3 regions of the Ferribacterium limneticum genome follow, and region 3 is predicted to be linked to each of the others. Evidence: riboswitches for the same ligand, from Rfam matches in the RefSeq annotation. Region 3 holds a riboswitch; each other region holds the start of a gene.
The links. Region 3 has a riboswitch for cobalamin ahead of KI617_RS19260 (energy-coupling factor ABC transporter permease). Riboswitches for the same ligand answer to the same signal wherever they lie in the genome.
Positions count from the first base shown of each region.

Region 1: it holds a riboswitch for cobalamin, as region 3 does, so the genes downstream of both, cbpA (modified peptide precursor CbpA) here and KI617_RS19260 (energy-coupling factor ABC transporter permease) in region 3, are expected to answer to the same signal.
Region 2: it holds a riboswitch for cobalamin, as region 3 does, so the genes downstream of both, bluB (5,6-dimethylbenzimidazole synthase) here and KI617_RS19260 (energy-coupling factor ABC transporter permease) in region 3, are expected to answer to the same signal.

Region 1 is NZ_CP075191.1:452,537-460,314, forward strand. Features, by position in the region: gene KI617_RS02140 (zinc metalloprotease) at 1-143, opposite strand, end outside; gene KI617_RS02145 (helix-turn-helix transcriptional regulator) at 858-1,880, opposite strand; gene KI617_RS02150 (hypothetical protein) at 2,239-3,000, shown strand; gene ubiA (4-hydroxybenzoate octaprenyltransferase) at 3,159-4,046, shown strand; gene KI617_RS02160 (cytochrome C) at 4,046-4,468, shown strand; gene ubiD (4-hydroxy-3-polyprenylbenzoate decarboxylase) at 4,465-5,928, shown strand; cobalamin riboswitch at 5,991-6,126, shown strand; gene cbpA (modified peptide precursor CbpA) at 6,235-6,402, shown strand; gene cbpB (peptide-modifying radical SAM enzyme CbpB) at 6,399-7,772, shown strand.
Region 2 is NZ_CP075191.1:152,727-160,504, forward strand. Features, by position in the region: gene KI617_RS00730 (SCO family protein) at 1-562, opposite strand, end outside; gene KI617_RS00735 (hypothetical protein) at 559-900, opposite strand; gene KI617_RS00740 (cobalamin-binding protein) at 958-1,749, opposite strand; gene KI617_RS00745 (cobalamin-binding protein) at 1,753-2,643, opposite strand; gene cobD (threonine-phosphate decarboxylase CobD) at 2,640-3,632, opposite strand; gene cbiB (adenosylcobinamide-phosphate synthase CbiB) at 3,625-4,536, opposite strand; gene bluB (5,6-dimethylbenzimidazole synthase) at 4,533-5,279, opposite strand; cobalamin riboswitch at 5,321-5,516, opposite strand; gene KI617_RS00765 (cobyric acid synthase) at 5,575-7,038, shown strand; gene KI617_RS00770 (response regulator) at 7,044-7,778, opposite strand, start outside.
Region 3 is NZ_CP075191.1:4,012,020-4,019,797, reverse strand. Features, by position in the region: gene KI617_RS19290 (precorrin-8X methylmutase) at 1-48, opposite strand, end outside; gene KI617_RS19285 (sirohydrochlorin chelatase) at 64-972, opposite strand; gene cobM (precorrin-4 C(11)-methyltransferase) at 969-1,778, opposite strand; gene KI617_RS19275 (energy-coupling factor ABC transporter ATP-binding protein) at 1,821-2,657, opposite strand; gene cbiQ (cobalt ECF transporter T component CbiQ) at 2,654-3,385, opposite strand; gene KI617_RS19265 (energy-coupling factor ABC transporter substrate-binding protein) at 3,375-3,743, opposite strand; gene KI617_RS19260 (energy-coupling factor ABC transporter permease) at 3,740-4,417, opposite strand; cobalamin riboswitch at 4,538-4,741, opposite strand; gene cobO (cob(I)yrinic acid a,c-diamide adenosyltransferase) at 4,768-5,358, opposite strand; gene KI617_RS19250 (ABC transporter ATP-binding protein) at 5,362-6,135, opposite strand; gene KI617_RS19245 (FecCD family ABC transporter permease) at 6,132-7,109, opposite strand; gene KI617_RS19240 (TonB-dependent receptor domain-containing protein) at 7,116-7,778, opposite strand, start outside.

The DNA.
Region 1 (7,778 bases), 660 kb from region 3:
GATCGTATGCGTTCATCATTGCGTTCGATTTGATATCGGTTCGGATGTGAAGTCGCACAGCCTCTGCCATGGAGCGCATAGTCGTCGACTGATTTGAACGATCTGCCATTTATCTGGAGCGCTGACTTATGAATATTCGGCATCGAAACTTTCCTCCTATGTGAGCAGTGAGTGAGCCTTGATAGAGATGTTGAAAGTGCACTCGATTGTGCTTTCGGTACACCAAAGGGACGTGCGCCCTCCTAAGGTCTTCGGATTCCTATCCAGACTAGAAACTTCCACCGATTGATATCGTTGTCGAGGTCTCCCCCTTATTGTCTACCTTTACAGTTCCGCTTACGGTAGAGCCGCCAACATTTACCGAAGCGGAGCCAGTAACGCTTTGAGAACCGTGGTCGTTACTTGCAGATATATTCCAACCTTCTCTAACGGTATCAGCTAGTTCGGACGTTGGTGCAGTGGCGTCTTTACGTTTTTGGAGGGTGGTTTCGTAGTGTTTGATGCACCGCATTCCGTCGCGCACTATTTGTCCCAATGCAGCCAATTGTTTTTCGTCTGGGGCGCCGAGTAGAAGTTCGTCTGAGATCGTTAGCATCGCCATTGTCGTGTTCGAAGTGCGTTGACTGCAGCCATACCCCGTTTCGGCCCACTCACCTCCACGACACTTTAGTTCCCTCCCGTTCATACAAATAAGTGAACCTTCCGAATATTGCGTCCCATTAAATGTGCATGACATGTTTTTTTCCTTGTCGTTTGAAATAATATGGTGACCACATAGGCAAGATTCTTGCCTAGCTCAATAGTAAATACCCCTAATGCTTATCGCATTCCCTATTTGAGGTATGCGCAGCCGGGTACTAACCGTTGCCGAGCGCCCCCGTCAAACAAACCAGTTCCCCTTGCCGGTGCGTTCCGGTTTTCTTGTACACCGTCCGCAACTGCGTCCGAACAGTGTCGAGTTTGACGGCGCGGGCTGCGGCGATGGCTTCCAGGCTTTCGCCCTTGGCGAGCAGTACGGTCAATTCGGCTTCGGCGCGGGTTAGGCCGTAGAGGTGTTCGAGGCGGCAACGCACGCCGGGGGCGAGGTGGTGCATGGCGGTGAGGCGGAGCAGCGCGAGGTTCGGCTTGCCGTCGACCGGGGTGGCGGAGGCAAACCAGGTGTCGTCGCTGCTGGCAACGAGCGCTTCGGCGGCTGAGCGGTGACGGAGGCTGGTACCGACCAGCTCTTTCAGTTTTTGGCGGAGCCTGGCTTGGGGGGCGGTAGTGCCGGGTTTTTCAAACAGGACAACCCAGGCGGCCCCGGGGTTTTCGTGGGCGGCGGTGTTGGCCCAGGCGACGGCCAGATTGGCATTGACGACGGCGAGCGGAATGTTGATCTGGGAAGCAATGTCGCAACTGCGCCGCGAGTTGGCGGGGCGGCTTGCCAGGCCTTCCGGCAGCGGTATGGCGTTGCCGACGCGCCAGTGGTGGATGAAGCGGTCAAGTTCCTGGCCTTGCCCGACGGAGAACGGTTCCGAGCCATGAAAGCGCTGGACACCGACCACAAACAGTGTGCCATCCGGGTGGCGCCATTGGGCTGCGATGACATGGTCGATGCCGTGCGGCCGCAGGTAGTCGTGGCAGAGTTCCGGGTTTGCCAAGTAGGCGGGGTGGCGGGTGGTGTCGAGGACGATGGCGCGCCCGGCGGGGCGTTCTTCGAGCAGTTGCGGCAGGGGGTCGAGGTGGCTGAAATGATCCCGGTACTGAGTGATGGCGCTGTCGCTGTGGCCGTTGGCAATCAGGCTGTGCTGCCCATCCGGATGCACCGTGAGCATGCCGCTAGCTTCGGCGCCCAGCATGTCGGCGATGTGGGCCAGCCACTGGGTGGCGTTGTGGTCCATTGGGGTTGGATGCCTTGGCCGAGCCGCGGACGCTTAGGTGCGTCGAACGAAGTGTTGGCCTTGGCTGGCCGGTCCGTGATGCTTGCATGCGCTCATGTGGCTACCCCCGTTGATGTGCGTTGTCTTGAGATGCCTTTAAATTGGTTATTGGAATGAAAGTGCGATGCCGGAGTATTTGCGCGGCAGGTTTCGTTTGAATGACATTTGCTTGCTTGATTCGTTACGCATCGAAAAGTTCAATGTCATTCGGTGGAGGCCTGCCAGTGTTTGATGCAGCTCTGGGAATTTCAATCGCAGCATTCAGGCTCGGCGCGGTGGTGTCCCGTTAAAATGGCGATTTCCCATATTCCGATTCGCCATGACCACTGCCAACCCAATCCCTGCTGACCAACTCGCCAAGCTGGCCAATACCGATATCCAGCGTCTTGCCGCGCGGATGGCGCAAGATGTCTTTGCCGGGGTTTTCCGCCAGGCGGCGGTGACCGATGCCGCGCCGGATGTCGGGGTGCTGGGCGAGGTGGCGGCGCACTGTTATGACTGGTGTCAGGCCGCTGCCAGTGACGAGGCGCGGGCGCTGCGTCTGGCCATGCTGATCAGCGGTCTCGACCAGTGGGGTCTGGCCTATACCCAGGCGTTCAAGCTCGATGCCATTCACCCCCTGACAGCGCTGATCGGCGGCTTGCGCACTCGGCTGGACGCGCGCAACGACATGCTTTTCCAGAAATATTTCGAGCAGATCGATGTGGTGGAATCGGATGCCATCGACTTCAAGGTCGATCTGCGCCGCGGCATTCATCTGGCGCTGTGGCATGCGATGGCCGCCTGCGAAACTGCTGAGCAGATCGAGGCCATCGTCCAGGCGCTGGGCAGCATGATGTTGGCGCTGAACCAGCAGATGCCGGAACTGGGCTGGCGCCTGCTGGCCGATGCGCTGGCCAATATCCAGATTGCCCTGCTCTCCGATGTCGTGCCCGAATCGGCGCAGGCCCAGGAGGGAACGCAGCAGTTGTTCGCCTCGCTGCGCCATGCTTTGCCGCAGGAACGTTATCAGGCCATCCTGGCGCATTCCGGGCAGGCGGTCGTCGCCTGGCAGCAGGCTTCACGGGTCAAAAAGGACTGAGTCCTCCCCGGGGCTTGTCGTTCCCGCGAAAGCGGGAACCCAGCAAATTCGTGATGCCTGGATTCCCGCCGGTGCGGGAATGACGTTTAACTGAGCGGCATTCCCCCCGAGGGAATCCTTTCTGCAGTTCCCCGTGTCTGCCAAGGTAAAATCATCAGATGAACTGGCCAGCGCTCAAAGAAAAACTCGACCTCTACGAAAAGCTGATGCGGCTCGACAAGCCGATCGGCATCCTGCTGCTGCTCTGGCCGACGCTGTGGGCCTTGTGGCTGTCGTCGTTGGGGCGGCCGAACTGGATCATCGTCTGGATTTTCGTGCTCGGCACCGTGCTGATGCGTTCGGCCGGTTGCGTGATCAACGATTATGCCGATCGCGACTTCGACAAGCATGTCGAGCGCACGAAAGAGCGGCCGCTGACTTCTGGAAAGGTGACGACCAAGGAAGCGCTGGCGCTGTTTGCCGGACTGTCGCTGCTCTCATTCCTGCTGGTGCTAGTCCTCGGCAATACGTTGGTCATCTGGCTGTCGGTGCCGGCTGTCTTTCTGGCGGCGAGCTATCCATTCACCAAGCGTTTCCTGGCCATTCCCCAGGCTTATCTGGGCGTCGCTTTTGGTTTTGGCATCCCGATGGCCTACGCCGCCCATATCGGCGGAGTGCCGCCCGAGGCGTGGTGGCTGTTGCTCGCCAACGTCTTCTGGGCGGTGGCCTACGATACCGAATACGCCATGGTCGACCGTGACGATGACCTGAAAATCGGCATCAAGACCTCGGCCATCACCTTTGGCCGCTTCGATGTGGCTGCCGTGATGTTCTGCTACGCCGCGACGCTGGCCATCATCGGCTGGATTGGCTACACACTGAATCTTGGCCCTGCTTTTTACACCGGACTGGTGGTGGCAGCCGGCATCATGGGCGTGCATTACACCTGGATTCGTGGTCGGGAGCGGACGCCGTGCTTCAAGGCTTTCCTGCACAACAACTGGGTCGGCGCCGCGATTTTCGCCGGCATTGCCGTTGATTTTCTGGTTTCCGGAAGGAGCTTCTGATGAAAGCTTTGATTTTTGCCCTGTGTTGCCTGTCGACTGCTGTATTCGCCGAAGACGCCCGCCAGTTGGCCAAACTGCCGGCACCGGCTCAGGAGTCGCTGCGCCAGGAAATGCTCGACAACTTGGTCGCGGTCAATGAAGTGCTGTCGCTGATGGCCGAAGGCAAGGTCAAGGAAGCCGGCGAGGCGGCCGAGGCCAAGCTCGGCATGTCGGCCATGGGCAAGCACCGCAGCAAGCCTTTCGACGCCCGGCCCGGTCCGCACATGCCGCCGGCCATGCACGGTATCGGCATGGATGGCCACAAGGCGGTCAGCGAGTTCGCCATCGTGGCCAAGACCGGTGACCGGGACAAGGCGCTGGCCCTGCTGCCCAACCTGACTTCAGCCTGTGTCGGCTGTCACTTTTCGTATCGCACCCGATGAAATATCACGATCTGCGCGACTTCATGTCGCAACTGGAAAAGACCGGCGAACTCAAACGGATCGGCGTCGAGGTCGATACCCACCTTGAAATGACCGAAATCGGCGACCGGGTCCTGCGCGCTGGCGGGCCGGCCCTGCTCTTCGAAAAACCGAAGGGGCATACGATCCCGGTGCTGGCCAACCTGTTCGGTACGCCGAAACGGGTGGCGCTCGGCATGGGTGAGGAATCGGTGCAGGCCCTGCGTGAAGTCGGCAAGCTGCTGGCGTATTTGAAGGAACCGGAACCGCCCAAGGGCCTCAAGGACGCCTGGGACAAGCTGCCCATCCTCAAGCAGGTCATGAATATGGCGCCGAAGAAGGTGTCGAACGCGCCGTGCCAGCAAGTCGTGTGGGAGGGCAAGGATGTCGATTTGAGTCGCCTGCCGATCCAGCACTGCTGGCCGGGTGACATCGCACCGCTGATCACCTGGGGCCTGGTCGTCACCAAGGGCCCGCACAAGAACCGGCAGAACCTCGGCATCTACCGCCAGCAGGTGCTCGGGTCGAACAAGGTGATCATGCGCTGGCTGGCGCATCGCGGCGGGGCGCTGGATTTTCGCGAGCATCAACTGGCCAATCCGGGGCAACCGTTCCCGGTCGCCGTCGTGCTCGGCTGCGATCCGGCGACCATTCTCGGCGCCGTGACGCCGGTGCCCGATTCGTTGTCGGAATACCAGTTCGCCGGCCTGCTGCGCGGCGGCAAGACCGAGCTGACGCAATGCCTCGGCTCGACCCTGCAGGTGCCCGCCTCGGCCGAGATCGTGCTCGAAGGCGTCATTCATCCCGGCGAGGTGGCGCTCGAAGGGCCGTATGGCGACCACACCGGCTACTACAACGAGCAGGCCGAATTCCCGGTATTCACCATCGAGCGCATCACCATGCGCCGCGACCCGATCTACCACAGCACCTACACCGGCAAGCCGCCCGATGAGCCGGCCGTGCTCGGCGTCGCGCTCAACGAGGTGTTCGTACCACTGCTGCAGAAACAGTATCCGGAAATCGTCGATTTTTACCTGCCGCCGGAAGGCTGCTCATACCGGATGGCCATCGTCAGCATCAAGAAGGCTTACCCCGGCCACGCCAAGCGCATCATGTTTGGCATCTGGTCCTTCCTGCGCCAGTTCATGTACACCAAGACCATCATCGTGGTGGACGACGACATCGACATCCGCGACTGGAAGGAAGTGATCTGGGCGATGACGACGCGGATGGACGCGACGCGCGACACGACGCTGGTCGACAACACGCCGATCGACTACCTCGATTTCGCCAGCCCGGTCGCTGGCCTCGGCTCCAAGATGGGGCTGGATGCTACCAACAAGTGGCCGGGCGAAACCAGCCGCGAGTGGGGGCGGCCCATCGTGATGGATACCGACGTCAAGAAGCGTGTCGACACGATGTGGCAGGAACTAGGCCTTTAGGACGAATTGACCCGTGGCGCGGCGGCTTGAGAGAATCCGCCCTCCTATCGGCATCGAGATACGGAACACGGTGCGAATCCGTGGCGGGCCCGCCGCTGTAACCGGGGACGAAGACTGCATGGTCGCCAGACCAGCCACTTGCGGGGCATGCCGCGCAGGGAAGGCGCAGCGCTTCGGCTGATCCGGAAGCCAGAAGACGAATCGATGCCAATCAGGAGCCAAGGCAAGGGCTCCGGCTGAATGCATGCGACCAGCGTGCACTCAGCCGGGGCCCTTTTTGTTTTTTGTCTTCCCGAGGAGTGGACAATGTCCCAGATCGTTTCTCAAGTCGCATCCAATACCGTTAAAACCCAGCCGACATCCGCCCAACATGCGCAGCCGGTGGCCCCGACCATCGCTGTTCGCAAGAGCTGCAACCCGGACGGCATCGGCCTCTCGCACTACGTGCTGATGGACCGGAAGGCGGCCAAGTGAGTGCGCTAATCGCCGAGCGTGCCGCGCGCGGCACGCTGTTCCAGCCGGTCGATATCGGCCACCCGGTCTATGCCGCGGTGACCGATCCGCAGACGGCTTTCTGGGCGCTGGTCGACAAGACCCGCGTCCATGAGGCCGGCGGCGACCCGGTCCTGGTCGCCGCCTATGCAGCCAAGGCCGAACAGTTCTCGCAGGAACTGCATGCCCTGCGCTTCGGCCTGAAGCCTTCCGGTGTTTATTTGAACCCGACCGAGCGTTGCAATCTCAACTGCACCTACTGCTATCTGCCCGATACCCAGCGCAGCGGCGGCAGCCACATGCCGGTCAAGACGCTGCTTGATTCCCTGGCCAAGCTGCGCGATTACTTCCGTTCGGTGATGCCGGCTGATCGCAAGCCGCGCGCCATTTTTCACGGTGCCGAGCCGCTGATGAATGCGCCGGCCGTCTTCGAAGCCATCGATGCCTTTGCCGACGATTTCGTCTTCGGCCTGCAGACCAATGGGACGCTGCTCGACGATGCGGCACTCGACTTCCTGACTTCGCGCAATGTCAGCGTCGGCCTGTCGCTCGACGGTCCGGTCTCCGGCATTACCGATGCGACCCGGCGGACCTGGAGCGGCAAGAGCGTGCACGACAAGGTGCTGCGGGCGATGGAAAAGCTGCGCGGTTACGGCTCGTGGAGCGTCATCACGACCTGCACGACAGAGAACTTGCCCCACCTGACGCGCATGGTCGAGCTGTTCCACGCCCACGAAGTGCCAACCTGCATGCTCAACACCCTGCGCTGCACCTTGCCCGGTGCCCGTGGGGTCAAGCCGGCCGATGGTGACATGGCGGCGGCCTTCTTCGCCGCTCTCGACCGGACCCACGAGTTGTATCAGGAAACCGGGCGCAAGCTGATGGTCGCCAATTTCGCCAATATCCTGATCGGCATCCTGGCGCCGACGGCCCGCCGGTTGATGTGCGACATCTCGCCCTGCGGCGGTGGCCGAGCCTTCTTCGCGCTGGCCGCCGACGGCAGCCTCTATCCATGCAGCGAGTTCATCGGCCTGCCGCGTTTCAATGGCGGCAGCCTGCTGACTGGCGGGGTCGAGGCCGCGCTGGATTCCGCCGCCTTCCGCGAGGTGACGACGCGCGACGTTGACCGGTTCAGCCCGTGCGGCGATTGCGCGATCCGCCATTTCTGCGGCTCGCCGTGCCCAGCCGAAGCTTTCGAGATGAACGGCGGCATGGACAAGATCGGCGCCTTCTGCGATTTCTACAAGGAACAGGTCAATTACGCCTTGCGCCTGATCGCCGACGGCAAGGCCGATGACTATCTGTGGGATGGCTGGGACGAGGGAACCGAAAGCGTTTTTGCGATGGGTTGAGAAATG
Region 2 (7,778 bases), 360 kb from region 3:
CCGTGATTTCTGACACAGGCATGGCAAAAGCGAATTTCTTGACGAAGCTGCCGTCCGGGCCGAGCAGGATCATGCCGGCGGAATGGTCGACTGCGTAGCGGTCTGCGGCAACGCCGGGTTCCTTGACTTTGGCGTAGCGAATCTTGAAATTGTCGGCCGTACGCCGAATCAGCGCGGGTGAGGCGGTGAGGCCGAGAATGCGGGGGTCGAAGAACTCGGTATAAGTCTTGAGAATCTTGCCGGTGTCACGCTCCGGGTCGACTGAAATGAAAATGGCCTGGACTTGTTTGGCATCGGCGCCCAGTTGTTTCAGGATTTCGGCCATTTCGACCAGCGTGGTCGGGCAGATGTCGGGGCAGTAGGTGTAGCCGAAGGCGATCAGTTGATAGCGCCCGCGAAAATCCTCACTGGTGACCGAGCGTCCGTTCGGATCCTGCAGAAGGTAGCGTGGATTGATTCCTTCGGTGCTTCCTTCTTTTAGCAACTCAAGGCTGTGGGAGGCCTGCGCGGCAGCGTGGCCGGCGACCAGAAGAGCAAAGAGAAATACGAGGGTACGAATCATTTGCTATCGGCAAATGCCGACTTCATGCGTTGTTCGGCTGCGGCAATGTTGCTGGCCAGGCTTGCGGCATCTGGGCAGGTGGCACCCTTGCCTTGTTCGAGATAGGCGGCGTTGGTGGCGTTTTCAAAAACTTCGCCGTAGCCGCGGGTCTTGGGGGCGGTGGTGATGATGGCATTGCGGGCACGGGTGACCAGGGCCGGCTGCTGGCAGGCCAGGGCGATGCCGTTGAGACGGCCGAGCGCTTCGACCGCAACAGTGCCCGGGTCGGTATCGGCAGCCATGCTGCTGTTGGCGAGAGCGGCAAGGATCAGGGCAAGGAGCGGAGCAGTGATCTTCATGAACGGAATCCTTAAGTTTGGACGACGATTATAGGCAATGTGCCGGTCGTGGCCTTTTCACAGATCAAAAATGGCTAGCAATTGCGGCAGGCCTTCGCTGATCGCGACGGGGCCAGGAGTCAGGATGATCGCTGACTTGATTTCGTGCATTTTCCCGTTGCGTACCGCCGGGATGCTGTCCCAGCCAGGGCGGGCGGCGACGCGCTCGGGGCGGAAGTGCTTGCCGCACCACGAGCCGATGATGATGTCCGGGGCACGGGAGATGACGGCTTCCGGTGTTGGGCGACGATCCTTGGCCAATGGTGAGCGGGCCTGCTCGGCAAAAATGTCTTCACCGCCGGCGATTTCGATCAACTCCGAGGCCCAGCGGATGCCGCTGATCAGCGGTTCGTCCCATTCCTCGAAATAGACGCGCGGTTTTTTGCCGCTGCGGGCGTAGCGTTCGGCAGCGATGGCGCGGGCTTTTTCAATTTCCGCTTCCAGTCCGGCAACGATCTCCAGTGCCTTGGCCTCGGCGCCAACCAGTCGGCCCACCGTTTCCACCATGCCGAGGATGTCCTCGACGCTGCGCGTGTTGAAGGCGTAAACCGGCACGCCGGCCTTGATCAGGTCGCGCGAAATCTCGCTTTGCAGGTCGGAGAAGGTCAGGACCAGATCGGGCTGGGTAGCGAGGATCTTGTCGATGTCGCCGCTGGTGAAGGCGAAGACCTTCGGTTTTTCCTTGCGGGCCTCCGGCGGGCGCACGGTGTAGCCGGAAATGCCGACGATGCGCTCCTGCTCGCCGAGGGCGTAGAGGACTTCGACGGTTTCGGTGGTCAGGCAGACGATGCGTTGGGGCAGGCGGGGCATGTTTTACTTGGCAGAACGGTGGCTTCTTGCGACATCGAGGTGGGCGCAAAGTTTCTCGGCACCATCAAGGATGCGCGGCGTGTGGCGCTGCATGATGTCGGGGTTGATGTGGAACAGGTTGTTGCGCTTGACCGCCGTCATCCGTGTCCATTTGTCCCAGTCGTGCAGCCACTCCGGCTTGGCGTCGCCCATGCCGGTAGCGATGATGGCCTCGGGGTCGGCTTCGAGCACGGCTTCGACACTGACCGTCGGCGCCATCTTGCCGAGGTGGCCGAAAACGTTGGTGCCGCCGCACAGCGTGATGGCATCGCTGATGATCTGCGGGCCGCCGACCGTCATCAGCGGCGTTTTCCAGATTTGATAGAACACCCGGACCTTGGGCTTGCCGGCATTGGCCGCGCGCAGGGCCTCCAGGCGTTTGCGGAAACGTTCGGCCGTGGCATTGGCGACTGTTTCGGTGCCGGCCAGTTGGCCCAGGCGCACCAGTTGGTCGGCGACGTTTTCCATCGTGTTGGGCTGCGAAACATAGACCGTCAGGCCCAGCCCCTTCAGCTTGTCGACCTGCGGCATGTTGTTGCCGCTTTCCCAGGCCAGGACCAGATCCGGTTTAAGGGCGGCAACGGCCTCCAGATCGACGCGCGAATAGCCGCCGACGCGCGGCACTTTCTTCGCTTCCGGCGGGTGGTCGCTGTAATCGACGGTGCCGACCAGCCGGTCGCCAGCCCCCGCTGCGTAGAGGCTCTCGGCGATGTGCGGAGCGAGCGCGATGATGCGTTTGGCCGGCGCCTTGAGGCGGACTTCCTGGCCGGTGTCGTCCTTGAAGACGAGGTCGGCGTGGACAGTAGTGGACACGGCGAAGGCTGCAGCCAAGGCCGCAAGCAAGTGGATTTTCATGCGGGTTTCCATTCGGCAAGTGCCTGGCCCAGACGTTGCCATTCGGTTTCGCTGCCGGGAAGGCCAAAGCGGAGCAGGGGCTGCTGGTCGAAGCGGCGGGTCAGGATGCCCTGGCGGGCGAGGGCTTCATGTAAATCGCCGGCGTGTTGGGTGGTCAGCGTGGCGAACAGGGCGGTGGCCTTGACCTCGCCGAGCGGGGCGAGCATCAGGAGCAAACGTTCGCCGGCGGCCTGCAGGCGGGGACGGGTGGCAGCCTGCCAGGCAGTATCCTGCAAGGCCAGTTTGGCCGCCTCGCGCGACGGGCCGCTGATCGTCCATGGGCCCTGTGCCTCGCTCATCCGGCCGAGCAGTTCGGGGGCACCAAACACGAAACCGACACGGATTCCCGCTAGGCCGAAGAACTTGCCGATGGAGCGGAGGACGATCAGGTTCGGCGCTTCTTCGCTACCGGCCAGCGGGGTGACGCTGTCTTCCGGCGTCGCATCGATAAAGGCCTCGTCGACAATCAGCCAGCCGCCGCGTTTCTTGATCTGCCGGGCGGCGTCGAGCACGATGTCGTGCGGATGGCGGTCGGCCGTCGGGTTGTTCGGGTTGCACAGCAGCACGTAAGGAGTCGCTGCCGCCAGCGCCCGCGGCAACAGGGCATTCTGCAGGAAACGGATCTTGTGGCCGGCGTGTTGCCAGGCCTGGGGGTGCTCGGCGTAGATCGGCGAAATGCAGGCGACGACGGCGCGGGGCAGCAGGGTCGGCAGCCACTGGATTGCCGCCTGCGAGCCGGCGACGGGCAACAGGTTGGCGTTGCCGTAATAGGCGGCCGCAGCGGCTTCCAGGCCGTCGTTGCTTTCCGGCAGGCGCTGCCAGACAGCGGGCGGCAGGGCCGGAACCGGCCATGGGTCAGGGTTGATGCCGGTGGACAGGTCCAGCCAGTTATCCAGCGGAATGTTGTAGTGTGCCGCGGCTTCACGCAGGCGGCCGCCGTGTTCAAGCATCCAGGAATCCAATCACGAAAAATGCGCTCAGCCAGAGCCAGAGGCTCTGCCGAATCAGGGCAATCGCCCGGCCAAGGTCGGCGGCAACCGGTGCCGGTCCGCTGCCGAGCGGTGGGCGGATTTCTTCCTGCCCATGATAGATCGCCGCGCCGCCGAGTTGCACGCCGAGACTGCCGGCCCCGGCCGACATCACCGGTCCGGCGTTCGGGCTGTCCCAACCCGGCGCCTGGGTACGCCAGCAGGCCAGCGCGTTGCGGGTCTGGCCAAGCAGGGCATAGGTCAGGGCCGTCAGGCGGGCCGGAACCCAGTTCAAGGCATCGTCAAAACGGGCGGCAAAACGGCCGAACAGGTTGAAGCGTTCGGTGCGGTAGCCCCACATCGCATCCAGCGTATTGGCCAGGCGGAAAAGCAGGGCGCCGGGGCCGCCGAGCAGGGCGAACCAGAACAGGGTGCCGAAGATGGCATCGTTGCCATTTTCCAGTACCGACTCGACGCCCGCCTTGGCGATGCCGGATTCGTCCAGCGTCGATGTGTCACGGGAGACAATCCAGCTGACGCGCTGTCGTGCCTCGTCAAGATGCCCGTCCTGCAAGGGTTTCGCGATGGCTTCCGCATGCTCGCACAGGCTCTGCGCACCGAGCGCGAAGTAGAGGAGAGCCACATCGACGGCGAAGGGGGCGTAGGGGCGCAACAGCCAAGCCAGTGCGACAAAGGGCAGGACGACCAGCGCCCAGGCGAACAGCCCTGGCACTAGGCGGCGGTTGTTCAGACGTTTCTCGACAGCGGCGGCCAGGTTGCCGAAACCGACCAGCGGGTGGAAATGGCGCGCTTCGCCGAGCAGGCGGTCGAGCAGCACGGCCGCCAGGGCGGCGGCCGGCATGGCGAGTGCGCCATCGAGCATCATTTCGGAAAGATGCCCCGCTGCTGGATGTCGTCCTGCATGGCGGCGACTGTGTTGGTCAGCGATTCCTGGCGTGTCACATCAGCCTGGCCCCACTGGTCGTAATAGAGCAGGTCGGCAATCGGCAGGCGGGGCAGCCAGCCAGCCTTTTCCAGTTCCGGCTTGTCGTGGAAGTGGCTGACGTAGCCGATGCACAGGTAGGCGATTGGCACGATGTCGGTCGGCATGCCCAGCGCCTGCTGCAGTTCAGGCTGGTTGAAGATGCTTACCCAGCCGACGCCCAGCCCTTCGGCACGGGCGGCCAGCCACAGGTTTTGCACGGCACAGACACTGGAGTAGAGATCCATTGTCTTGATGTGGGTGCGGCCGACGACGACCGGGCCGGTTCGCTCGCGGTCGCAGGTGATGCACAGGTTGATCGGCGATTCGACGATGCCTTCGAGCTTGAGCTGGCTGTAGATTTCCCGCTTGCCCTCGGGGAACATCATGGCCGCTTCGGCATGGGCCTTGGCGAAGATGTCGCGGACCCGCTGCTTGACCTCGGGCGAGCGGACGAGCAGGAAGTTCCACGGCTGCATGAAACCGACCGATGGCGCATGGTGGGCGGCGAGCATGACGCGGGCGAGCACCTCGTCCGGTACCCGATCGGGCAGGAACTGGCCGCGCACATCGCGGCGATTGAAGATGCTGCGATAGACGGCGGCGCGCTCGGCGTCTGAAAAAGAATGGTCAATCTGGTTTTCCATGAATTCCCCTTGTGGAAAAACGATGGCTGCCTGTCCATGCAGCCTAATTTCGTCTCCCGGCCGGTCTTCTGACTTGGATTCAACCGAACGATGCGCCTTCCCGGCCGGGTTTCCCCTCTGCCAGTGGCTTCTTGCATCGCCCGTCCTCCTCACAGCGTTGGGCACGTGGCGGAATTGCACCGCCTTCCCGATTCTCCGTTCAGCAGGCTGAACGGCACCCGGAGACACTCGCCCAAATCAAATTGGGCGGCCCCGATGGTGCCATAATTACCGACTTTTTTCACATATGCTCGCCATGCCCTGTTATTCCCTGATGGTCCAAGGCACTACCTCCGATGCCGGTAAATCGACGCTGGTCGCAGCGCTGTGCCGCATCCTGAAGCGGCGGGGCGTGCGGGTGGCGCCGTTCAAGCCGCAGAACATGGCGCTGAATTCTGCCGTGACGGTGGATGGCGGCGAGATTGGCCGGGCGCAGGCCTTGCAGGCACTGGCCTGCGGGCTTCTGCCGCATACCGACTTCAATCCGGTCTTGCTCAAACCGACCACCGACAAGAAGGCGCAGGTCATCATCCACGGCAAGGTGGCGATTGATCTCGATGCCAAGGCCTATCACGCCTACAAACCACGGGCGATGGGGGCGGTGCTGGAATCCTGGGCGCGGCTGACTGCTGAATACGAATGCGTGGTGGTCGAAGGCGCCGGTTCGCCGGCCGAGATCAACCTGCGCGACCGCGACATTGCCAACATGGGCTTTGCCGAGGCGGTCGATTGCCCGGTGATCATCGTCGCCGACATCGACCGTGGCGGTGTCTTTGCCCATCTGGTTGGCACGCTGGAATTACTGTCACCCTCCGAGCAGAACCGGGTCAAGGGTTTTGTCATCAACCGTTTTCGCGGCGATATTGCCTTGCTTGAATCGGGTCTGACCTGGCTGGAAGAGCGCACTGGCAAGCCGGTTCTGGGCGTCCTGCCCTATCTGCATGGCCTGATGCTTGATGCAGAGGACGCCATCGCCACCGCGGCGGTCGGCGGCAAAAAGACGGCAAAACTGAAAGTCGTTGCCCCGGCCTACCCGCGCGTCTCCAATCACAACGATCTCGATCCGCTGCGTCTGCACCCGGAAGTCGATTTTCGCTGGATCGGCCCGGGTGAGACGCCGCCAGCCGCCGATCTGATCGTTTTGCCCGGTTCCAAGGCGGTGCGCGCCGACATCGACTGGCTACGGACGCAGGGCTGGGACAAAGCGATCCACAAGCATCTGCGCTACGGTGGCAAGGTCGTCGGCCTGTGTGGTGGCTACCAGATGTTGGGCCGGATGATCCACGATCCGCAGGGGCTGGAGGGGCTGTCGGGCAGCACGGCTGGCCTCGGCGTGCTGGCCGTGGAAACGACATTGGAGGCCGAGAAGCAGCTGCGCAATGTGAGTGGTCACTTGTCGCTACCGGGTCGGCCGGCGATGACCGGTTACGAAATTCACCTCGGTGTGACACGCGGCGAAGGATTGGCCCTGGGCGCCGTGGAACTGGCTGACGGCACCCGCGATGGCGCCATTTCAGCCGACGATCAGGTTTTTGCCACCTACTGCCATGGGGTCTTTGATCACCCCGATGCGCTGACCGCGCTGCTCGCCTGGGCTGGCATGACCGAGAGCGAACAAGTCGATTTCGCGGCGCGCCGTGAGGCTGATCTCGACCGCCTGGCCGATTCGGTCGAAGCCGCGCTGGACTGGAAAAAGCTGTCGTCGCTGCTGCCCGGCTGAGCGTTTCAGGCGGCCGGCTTCTCTTCGTGGTGGATGCGCTTGAGCGCCACCTGCTTCTGAATCTCGCGGAAATCCTGCTCCCGGCCCTGCAGCGCGTATTGCTTGCGGATCGTGCCGAAAACCTTCTTGGCGTCTGGGCTGGTCATCAACAGCTCGGTATGCCGGTCGGCCAGTTCGTGATCGCCGACTGTAAGCGCCGCCCGCATCACGTCGATGCTGGCGCTCGGGTCCAATTCGCTGGCTAGCAGGGCTGGGCGCAGGCCGGCAAAGCGGGCCTTGCCCTTTTCCGGCGAACTGATGGCGAGCAGGGCGGCAAAACTGGCCTGCTCGGCGAGGTTCATCGCCTGAATTTCGGCGTCGCGTAGGCCGACCAGCACTTTTTCGGCTGAAATCTTGTCCCCGGCATCGACGTGGCTGCGGGCCATGGCCAGCCGGTCTTCCGCCGAAACCGCGCCAGGCATGGTGTCATTGGCAATGACGTCGGCCATTGCTGCCCGCGCTGTTTCGCTGTCGCCATTCAGGGTGGCGGCTTCGGCCAGCATTCGCTTGCGCAGATAGTTGCGGGGGGTTTTCTTGGCCACCTCATCGAGCACTTTCTGGGCTTCGGCATGTTCGCCCTGAGCCATGCAGATGCTGGCCTTGAGGTCCGAAGCGTCAAAAAAATGCGGTGTGCCGGCGACCACCTTGTCGATTTCGGTGCGGGCCTCGGTCAGACGGTTCTGCTTGTGCAGGGAGCGGGC
Region 3 (7,778 bases):
TTCGGTCAGCTGTTCGGTAACGGTGTTGGCGGCGGTGCTGAAGGTCATGGGGTTTCTCGCAAATCAGTCGTGTTGGTGGGCGCAGCCGTGGGGGTTGGCCATTGCGTGTTCGTGGTGATGGCCGCAGCCGCCGGTGGCGGTGTGGCTGTGGTCGTGCAGATGGCCTTCCTCGGCCTCCGCGCGGTACTTGCAGCCGTCGCATTCGAGCATTCGCCCTTCCGGCAGCTCGTCGTTCCCGACCTTGTCGTCGAGCAGCGTGAAGATGCCGGGGTCGAAACCGAAGTGCGTACCCAGCGCGAAGGTGACCTGCGGGTATTGCAGTCTCAGGCGGGCCACCTGTTCCTGGATGCGCTCGATCAGCACCCCGGTGAAGAGATAGACCGGCACGATGGCGACCTGCATCATGCCCAGCCGAACCTGACGCTGGACGGCGCTTTCCAGGCGCGGCCAGGTGACGCCGGTGAAGGCCAGGTCGACCAGTTCATGGTCGTTTTCCTCGAACAGCCAGCGCGCCATCTTGGCCAGTTCGCCGTTGGCGCCGGCATCGGAGGAACCGCGGCCGAGCAGGATGACGCCGGTGGTTTGCGGGTCGGGCATGGCCAGTTGCTTCATCAGGCGGTCGAGCTGGCTTTGCAGCACGGCAAAGATGTCGCGCCCCATGCCGAGGTGACGGGTGACGGCGAAGTCGACGGCCGGGTGGCGTTCGCGCGCTGCCGCGATGGCGGCCGGCAACTCCATCTTCACATGGCCGGCGGCGTTGAGAATGAAGGGGATGACAAGCACCTTGCCGGCGCCCTGCGCGGCGCGATCCAGCCCTTCGGCAAGCAGCACCTCGGCGTGCTCGATGAAGCAGACCTCGATGCGCCAGTCGGGGCGGCGTTCGCGCCATTGGGCAGCGAAATGGATCGTTTCCTTGTTTCCCTCGCGGCCGCGCGAGCCGTGGCCGACGAGCAGGATGGTGGTGGCGTTCATGCGGCATTCTCCTGGGGGCTCGCCTTGCGGAAGCGATGGCCAAAGGTGGGGTCGTAGAGCTTGGAGCGGATCAGGTCCGGCCAGTCGGCGGCGCCCAGGGTCGGGCTGGCGACGATCATGGCCTGGCTGGCGATCTTTTCGTCCTGGCACTTGCGCTTGATGTCCTTGATCGTGCCGCGCACGATCTTTTCCTCGCCCGGCCAGCTGGCTTTCTGCACCACGAGAATCGGTGCATCCTCGTCCCAGCCGGCGGCGAGCAGCGCCTCCTGCACCTTGTGCAGCAGCGTGATCGACAGGTAGACGCACAGCGTCGTCTTGTGGGCGGCCAGGGCTTCGAGTTCCTCGCCCGGCGGCATCGGCGTGCGGCCGGCGACGCGGGTCAGGATCACGGTCTGCGTCACTTCCGGCAGGGTCAGGGTTTCGCCGGCCGCGGCCATCGAGGCCATGGCCGAGGAAACACCCGGCACCACTGCCCAGGCGATGCCGGCGGCGGTCAGCGGCCGCGTCATTTCGATCAGCGCGCCGTAGAGGCCGGGGTCGCCGGTCTGCAGGCGGATCACCGTTTCATGCCGGTTGGCAGCGGCAATCAGCCAGTCGGTCATCTCTTCCAGCGTCATGTCCTTGGAGTCGCGAATTTCGCAGCCGGCCGGCGCGTACAGCGTTGCCGCCTGATCGACCAGCGAGCCGGCGAAGAGCACAGCACCGGCTTGTTCGAGCAGCTTGCGGCCCTTGACGGTGATCAGGTCCGGGTCGCCGGGGCCGGCGCCGACGAACCAGACGGTGCCGGGTTGCGGTTTAGTGGCCATGGCAGGTAGCTGTTACAGGGAAAGTGAAAAAGTGGCCAAAATTCATCGGGCGTCCTTGGCGGTGAGATGGGTGAGCAGGGCGTCCAGGCTGCGCGGCGGAGGCTGGTCGCCCAGCCCGTGCGCAGCCAGCGCCCGGTGGAGTTCGAGCACAGCCGGGAGTGGCTGGCCGGCGGCGCGTAGTGGCAGTGCGTGTTGCGGCAGGTCGCCGGCGGCGAACGAAGCCAGGCAGCGGCCGGCCGCGAACAAGTGGATGTCGTCGGCCCAGCGATAGGCGAAATCGACGTCGTGGGTCGATAGCACGATGGTGATGCCGCGCGCTGTCAGGCTGTCGAGCAGAGCCTGCAGTTCGATCTGCATGGTGGCGTCGAGCCCGGCCATCGGTTCGTCGAGCAGCAGCACGTCGGGCTGCATGGCCAGTACGCCGGCGATGCACACCCGCTTTTTCTGGCCGAAACTGAGGTGATGCACCGGCTTGTCGGCCAGATCGCTCATGCCGACGGCGGCCAGCGCCGCCCCAACGCGCTGGCGCACCGTGGTCTCGTCCAGCCCGAGGTTGAGCGGGCCGAAAGAGACATCCTCGACCACGCTGGCCGAGAACAACTGGCGGTCGGGATTCTGGAATACCAGCCCGACCCGTCGGCGCAGCGCGTTCAAGCCGCTGCGCCCGTAGTCGACCGGCAGGCCGGCAAAGCGCACCTGGCCACCGGTCGGTCGCAGCAGGGCGTTGAAGTGCTGCAGCAAGGTGGTCTTGCCGGACCCGTTGCGGCCGAGCAGGGCGTTGCGGCTGCCGCTGCGGATGGCCAGCGAGCAGTCGTCCAGACCGATGCTGCCGTCGGCGTAGACATGGCGCAAGGCGCTGGCTTCGAGCAGCAGCGTCATGCCAACAACCTTGCGGCAACGATCAGCAGCCCACCGGCCAGGGCGGCCAGCAGGGTGTCGCGCCGGGCGTGGGCGAAAACCGGGCTGAGAAAACGTAGCGCCCCGTCGCCATTGCGAGCTTGTGCCGCCTGGTGCAAGGCGTGTGCCCGCTGCCAGATCTGGACAGCGAGGTTAGCGGCGAGCCGGCCGATCGAACGCCAGGCCAGCCGCGTCGACGCGTAGCCGAGGCGGGCGTGCTGGGCCGTCGCGGTGTCGTGCAGAGCGGCCGAGAAGACGAACAGCATGCGGTAGCACAGCACCATCAGGTCGAGCAGGACATCCGGGCAGCGCAGACGGCGGAGCAGGCCGAGCAGGTCGGGCAGTGGCGTGGTCAGCACCAGACCGAGCAGGGCGGCGAGGGCGGCCAGCGAGCGGCTACTGAGCGTCGCCACCTGCGGCCAGGCTTCCGGCGCCCAGCGCCAGCTCAGGTTGCTATCGAGGCTGACGAGCAGCGACAGGGCGGAGAGGGCGAGAAAGCCGGTGGCTGGCGCGGCGACACGCAGGTAGAGGCCGGGTGCCACGCCAGCACCCAGGCAGGCGACGCCGGCCAGCAGGGCAGCCACACTGGCAGCGGCCTGCGGCGTCGGCGCGGCGAAGGCGGCGATCAGTCCGGCCAGTGCGAAGGCGCCCTTGGCGGCAGGGCTGACGCGGCGCCAGCGGTTGCCGTAGGCGGCCTGCTCAATCAGCACGGTGATCCTTGCCGGCCTCGGCGGCCCGGCGTTCGGCCTCCTTGAGCAGCCGTTCGCGGGTCACGACCGAACCCAGCCAGTAGCCGATCACCCCGGCACCGAGGGCCGCCTGCAGCGCGAAAAGCAGCGAGGCGATTTCGCCGCTGGCCGGTTCGAGCAGCGGGGCGAACCATGGCTGGTAGTTCGGGGCGATCTGCACGATGGCCTGCTGCGCCTGCGCATCGGCCCCGCCAAAGGTTGCTGCGGGCTGACCATCCGGTCCAGCGGCCGTACCGATGCCGAGGTGTGGCACCAGCCAAAGCGGCAGGGCGGTGAGCAACACGACGGCGGCGATCAGCAGCCAGTTCTGCTTCTTCATGGCCGTGCTCCGCGCCCCGCGAACAGCGGCAGGTGGCGCAGTTCCTCGGCATTGAAGCGGGTCAGGGCATTGACCACCAGCACGGTGAGCAGGCCTTCGCTGATCGCCAGCGGCAACTGGGTGACGGCGAAGATGGCGCCGAACTTGAGCAGCGAGGCGGTGAAGCCGCCGGACGGGTCGGGGAAAGCCCAGGCCAGCTGCAGGCTGGTCGTCAGGTAGGTGGCCAGGTCACCCAGGCAGGCGGCGGCAAAAACGGCGGCGGTGAGGGATAACCCCAGGCCACGGGCCAGGCGGAAAACACCATAGGCCGCGCAGGGGCCGACGATGGCCATCGAAAACAGGTTGGCGCCGAGCGTGGTCAGCCCGCCGTGGGCGAGCAGCAAGGCCTGGAAGAGCAGCACGACGAGACCGACCGGCACCATGGCCAGCGGCCCGAAGAGCAGGGTGCCGAGGCCGACGCCGGTCGGATGCGAGCAACTGCCGGTGACCGAGGGCAGCTTGAGCGCGGAAAGGACGAAGGAAAAAGCAGCGGCGACGCCGAGCAGCATGCGCTGTTCCGGCTGCTCGCGCAGCTGGCGACGGACCGAACGAATGCCGAGGGCGACAAATGGCGCCGACGCGACAGTCCAGCCGAGCGCATGCTCGACCGGCAGGAAACCTTCCATGATGTGCATGCGAACCTCCCGACGACTGCACAAAAAACAGGCACCAAGGCGGGGGGAGTTTGGGCGGGATTGCCGGCATGCAAAAAAAGCGGCAGATCGACACGAGCCTTCCCGTCACCCCGGGGAATGGTGCTACGAATTTTTCGGGCCGGTCTTCTGGCTCGCCATCGTCCTTCCCCGCGCCTTCCCGTGCGAACACAGTGGCGGATGCGGAGTCGTCAGGCTTACAGCAGCGGGGGCTGCGCCGGAATGGTCGCGTTTGCGAGGTCACCGGCTTCCCGTTTCACCCTTGCTTGCAAAACAAGCGCGGGCACCCGAAAAAATTTGATTCTAATGAATAACTATGACGTTGGCTATGTTCAGAACTCCAATCCCGGCATGGCCTTGATGCCGCTCTGGAAGGCGTGTTTCTCCATGCCGATGTCGCTGACCGTATCGGCGGCATCGCGCAGGGCCTGCGGGGCGGCGCGGCCGGTGATGATCACGTGCTGCATCCGGGGGCGGGAGAGCAGCTTGGCGATGACGGTGTCGAGATCCAGCCAGCCATACTTGAAGGCGTAGGTCATTTCGTCGAGGACGACGAGGCCGATGGCTGGATCGCTCAAATGACCGCAGGCGATGTCCCAGGCGGCCTGCGCGGCCTTGGCGTCGCGGTCCTTGTCCTGGGTTTCCCAGGTGAAGCCCTCGCCGCCGACATGCCATTGCACGTTGGCCTGCTGGCGGAAGAAGGCTTCCTCACCCGTATCCGAGCGGCCTTTGACGAACTGCACGACGCCAACCTTCAGGCCGTGGCCAAGGGCGCGGGCGACGACGCCGAAAGCCGCGCTCGACTTGCCCTTGCCGTTGCCGGTGTTGATCACCAGCACGCCGCGTTCCTCTTGTGCCGCCTCGATCTTGCTGTCGATGACGGCCTTCTTTTTCTGCATGCGTTCTTCGTGCGTGATGCTCATTGTCTATTCCGGAATAAAGCAGCGATGGCCGCGGTCTTCGATTTGTCGCAGGCCATAGCCGTAAAGGTCGGACAGCGTTTCGGCCGTCAGGATGTCGTCGACCGGCGCAATCTCGGTGCGGCCGTCGCCGAAAACGAGTAGCGCCCGGTCACAGAAGCGGTGGGCCAGGGCCGGGTCGTGCAGCACCATGATGACGCCGGCGCCGCAGTCGCGGGCCGTGCCAGCGAACAGTTCAAGCACGGCCATCTGGTGGTTGAGGTCGAGATGCGATAGCGGCTCGTCGAGCAGGTAGAGCGGTGCGGCCTGTGTCAGTAGCGTGGCGATGGCCAGCCGCTGGCGTTCGCCGCCGGAGAGGGTGTGAATCTGCCGGGTTTCCATGCCATCCAGCCCCACCGCTTTCAGCGCACCACGCGCCAGTTCCGCGTCGCGGGTCGATTCCCAATCCCAGCGGCCAAGGTGCGGATGGCGGCCGGTCAGCGCAGTTTCCAGCACGGTCGAGCCAAAGGGATCGTTCTGGAACTGTCCCAGCCAGGCACGTTGCAAGGCGGCCTGACGTGGCGGCATCAGCGCGGCATCCTCGCCGTCGAGCAACACGGCGCCGCCGGCTGCTTTGCGCAGGCCGGCCAGTGTGGACAGCAGGGTCGATTTACCGGCGCCATTGCGGCCGAGGATGGCTACCCGCTCGCCAGTCGTGACGGCAAGATCCAGGCGGTCGACCACTGTCTTGTCGCCGATTTCGACGCGCAGCTGACGGGCTTCGAGCAGCGGGCGGCTCATTTCGGCTGCCTCGACAACAGGAAAAGGAAAACTGGCACGCCGATCAATGCCGTCAGCACGCCGACTGGCAGTTGCTGCGGTGCGATCAGTGTCCGGGCCAGCGTATCGGCCAGCACCAACAGCGAACCGCCGGCCAGCACCGAGGCTGGGAGCAACAGCCGCTGGTCGTTGCCGGTAGCCAGTCGCACCAGATGCGGTACGACCAGCCCGACAAAGCCGATTGAGCCGGCGGTGGTCACCGACCCCGCTGTAGCCAGCGAAGCCAGCAGATAAATGGCATAACGCAGCCGGCCAACCGCAACGCCCAGTGCCTGCGCCTGCATCATGCCGCGCGACAGCAGATTCAGTTCGCGGGCGAAGGGCATGGCCGCGGCCAAAGCCACGACCAGCGCCAGCAAGGCCGGCCACCACTGGGTGCTCTGCCCGAGGTCGCCCATCAGCCAGAACAGCATGCCGCGCAGCTTGTGTTCCTCGGCGATGGCCAGCATCAGAGCGACCAGCGCACCGCAACCGGCAGCAACGATGACGCCGGTCAACAGCAGGCGGGTCTGGGTCCAGCTGCCATCGCCATGGGCCAGCCCGAAAACGATGAACATCGCCCCCAGCGCTCCAAGGAAAGCCAGGCCATCGATGCCGAGCACCGGCAGGCCGATCAGGATGGCAAACATCGCCCCCACCCCGGCGCCGCCGGAAATGCCCAGCACGTAAGGATCGGCCAGTGGATTACGGAGCAACACCTGCATCAGTGCGCCGGCCAGCGCCAGCAGTCCGCCGCAGGCAAAGCCGGCAATGGCGCGCGGCAGGCGAAGCTGCAGAACCACGTCACCGCCGCCGCCTTCGTGGCCGAGCAGCGCTGCCAGCACTTCGCCATAGGAAACCTTGAAACTGCCCACCGTCAACGCCAAGCCGAAACTCGCCACGGCCAACAGGCAGAGGCTGGTGAGGATCAGGAAGGCGCGCTGGCGAGTGGGCATGGTGGATTATTTCGGGGCGTAGCGAATACCGATAAACGCGTTCACGCCCGGCGTCGCAAAGCCGTCGGCCAGGACATAGTCGCGGTCGAACAGGTTGTTGATGCGGGCGAAAACAGACCAGTCACGCGTGAAACGATACGCGCCATAGAGGTTGAGCAGGGCATAGCCGTCCAGTTTTACATTGTTCAGCGCCTCGTCGAAGCGGTAGCCGCTGGCCTGGTATTCCATGCGCCAATCCCAGGGGCCGATGGCCTGGCCGACGGCGACCGATCCAAAATTGCGGGCCCGGCGGGCGAGCAGTTTGTCAGTGTCGGTATTGCGCGGATCTTGGTGATTGTAGTTGGCTTCGAGGATGAAGGAGCCGACGCGGCCGGCATAGTTGATGCCGATGCCTTCCAGGCGGGCGTTGCCGACGTTGACCGGCATTGCATTGAAGCCGCCTGAACTGGCAATGAGGTTCTGTACCCGGTTCAGGAACCAGGTGACCGATACGCGGTGTTGGCCATTGTCGTAGTGCAGCACGGCTTCACGATTGTGCGCGAATTCCGGCTGGAGATTGGGGTTGCCCTGATAGGTTCCCCAGGCGCCGTAATCGGCGAAAGGCCAGTACAGATCGTTGAAAGAAGGCGCCCGGAAGGCCGTGCCATAGCTGACATTGGCCCGCCAATT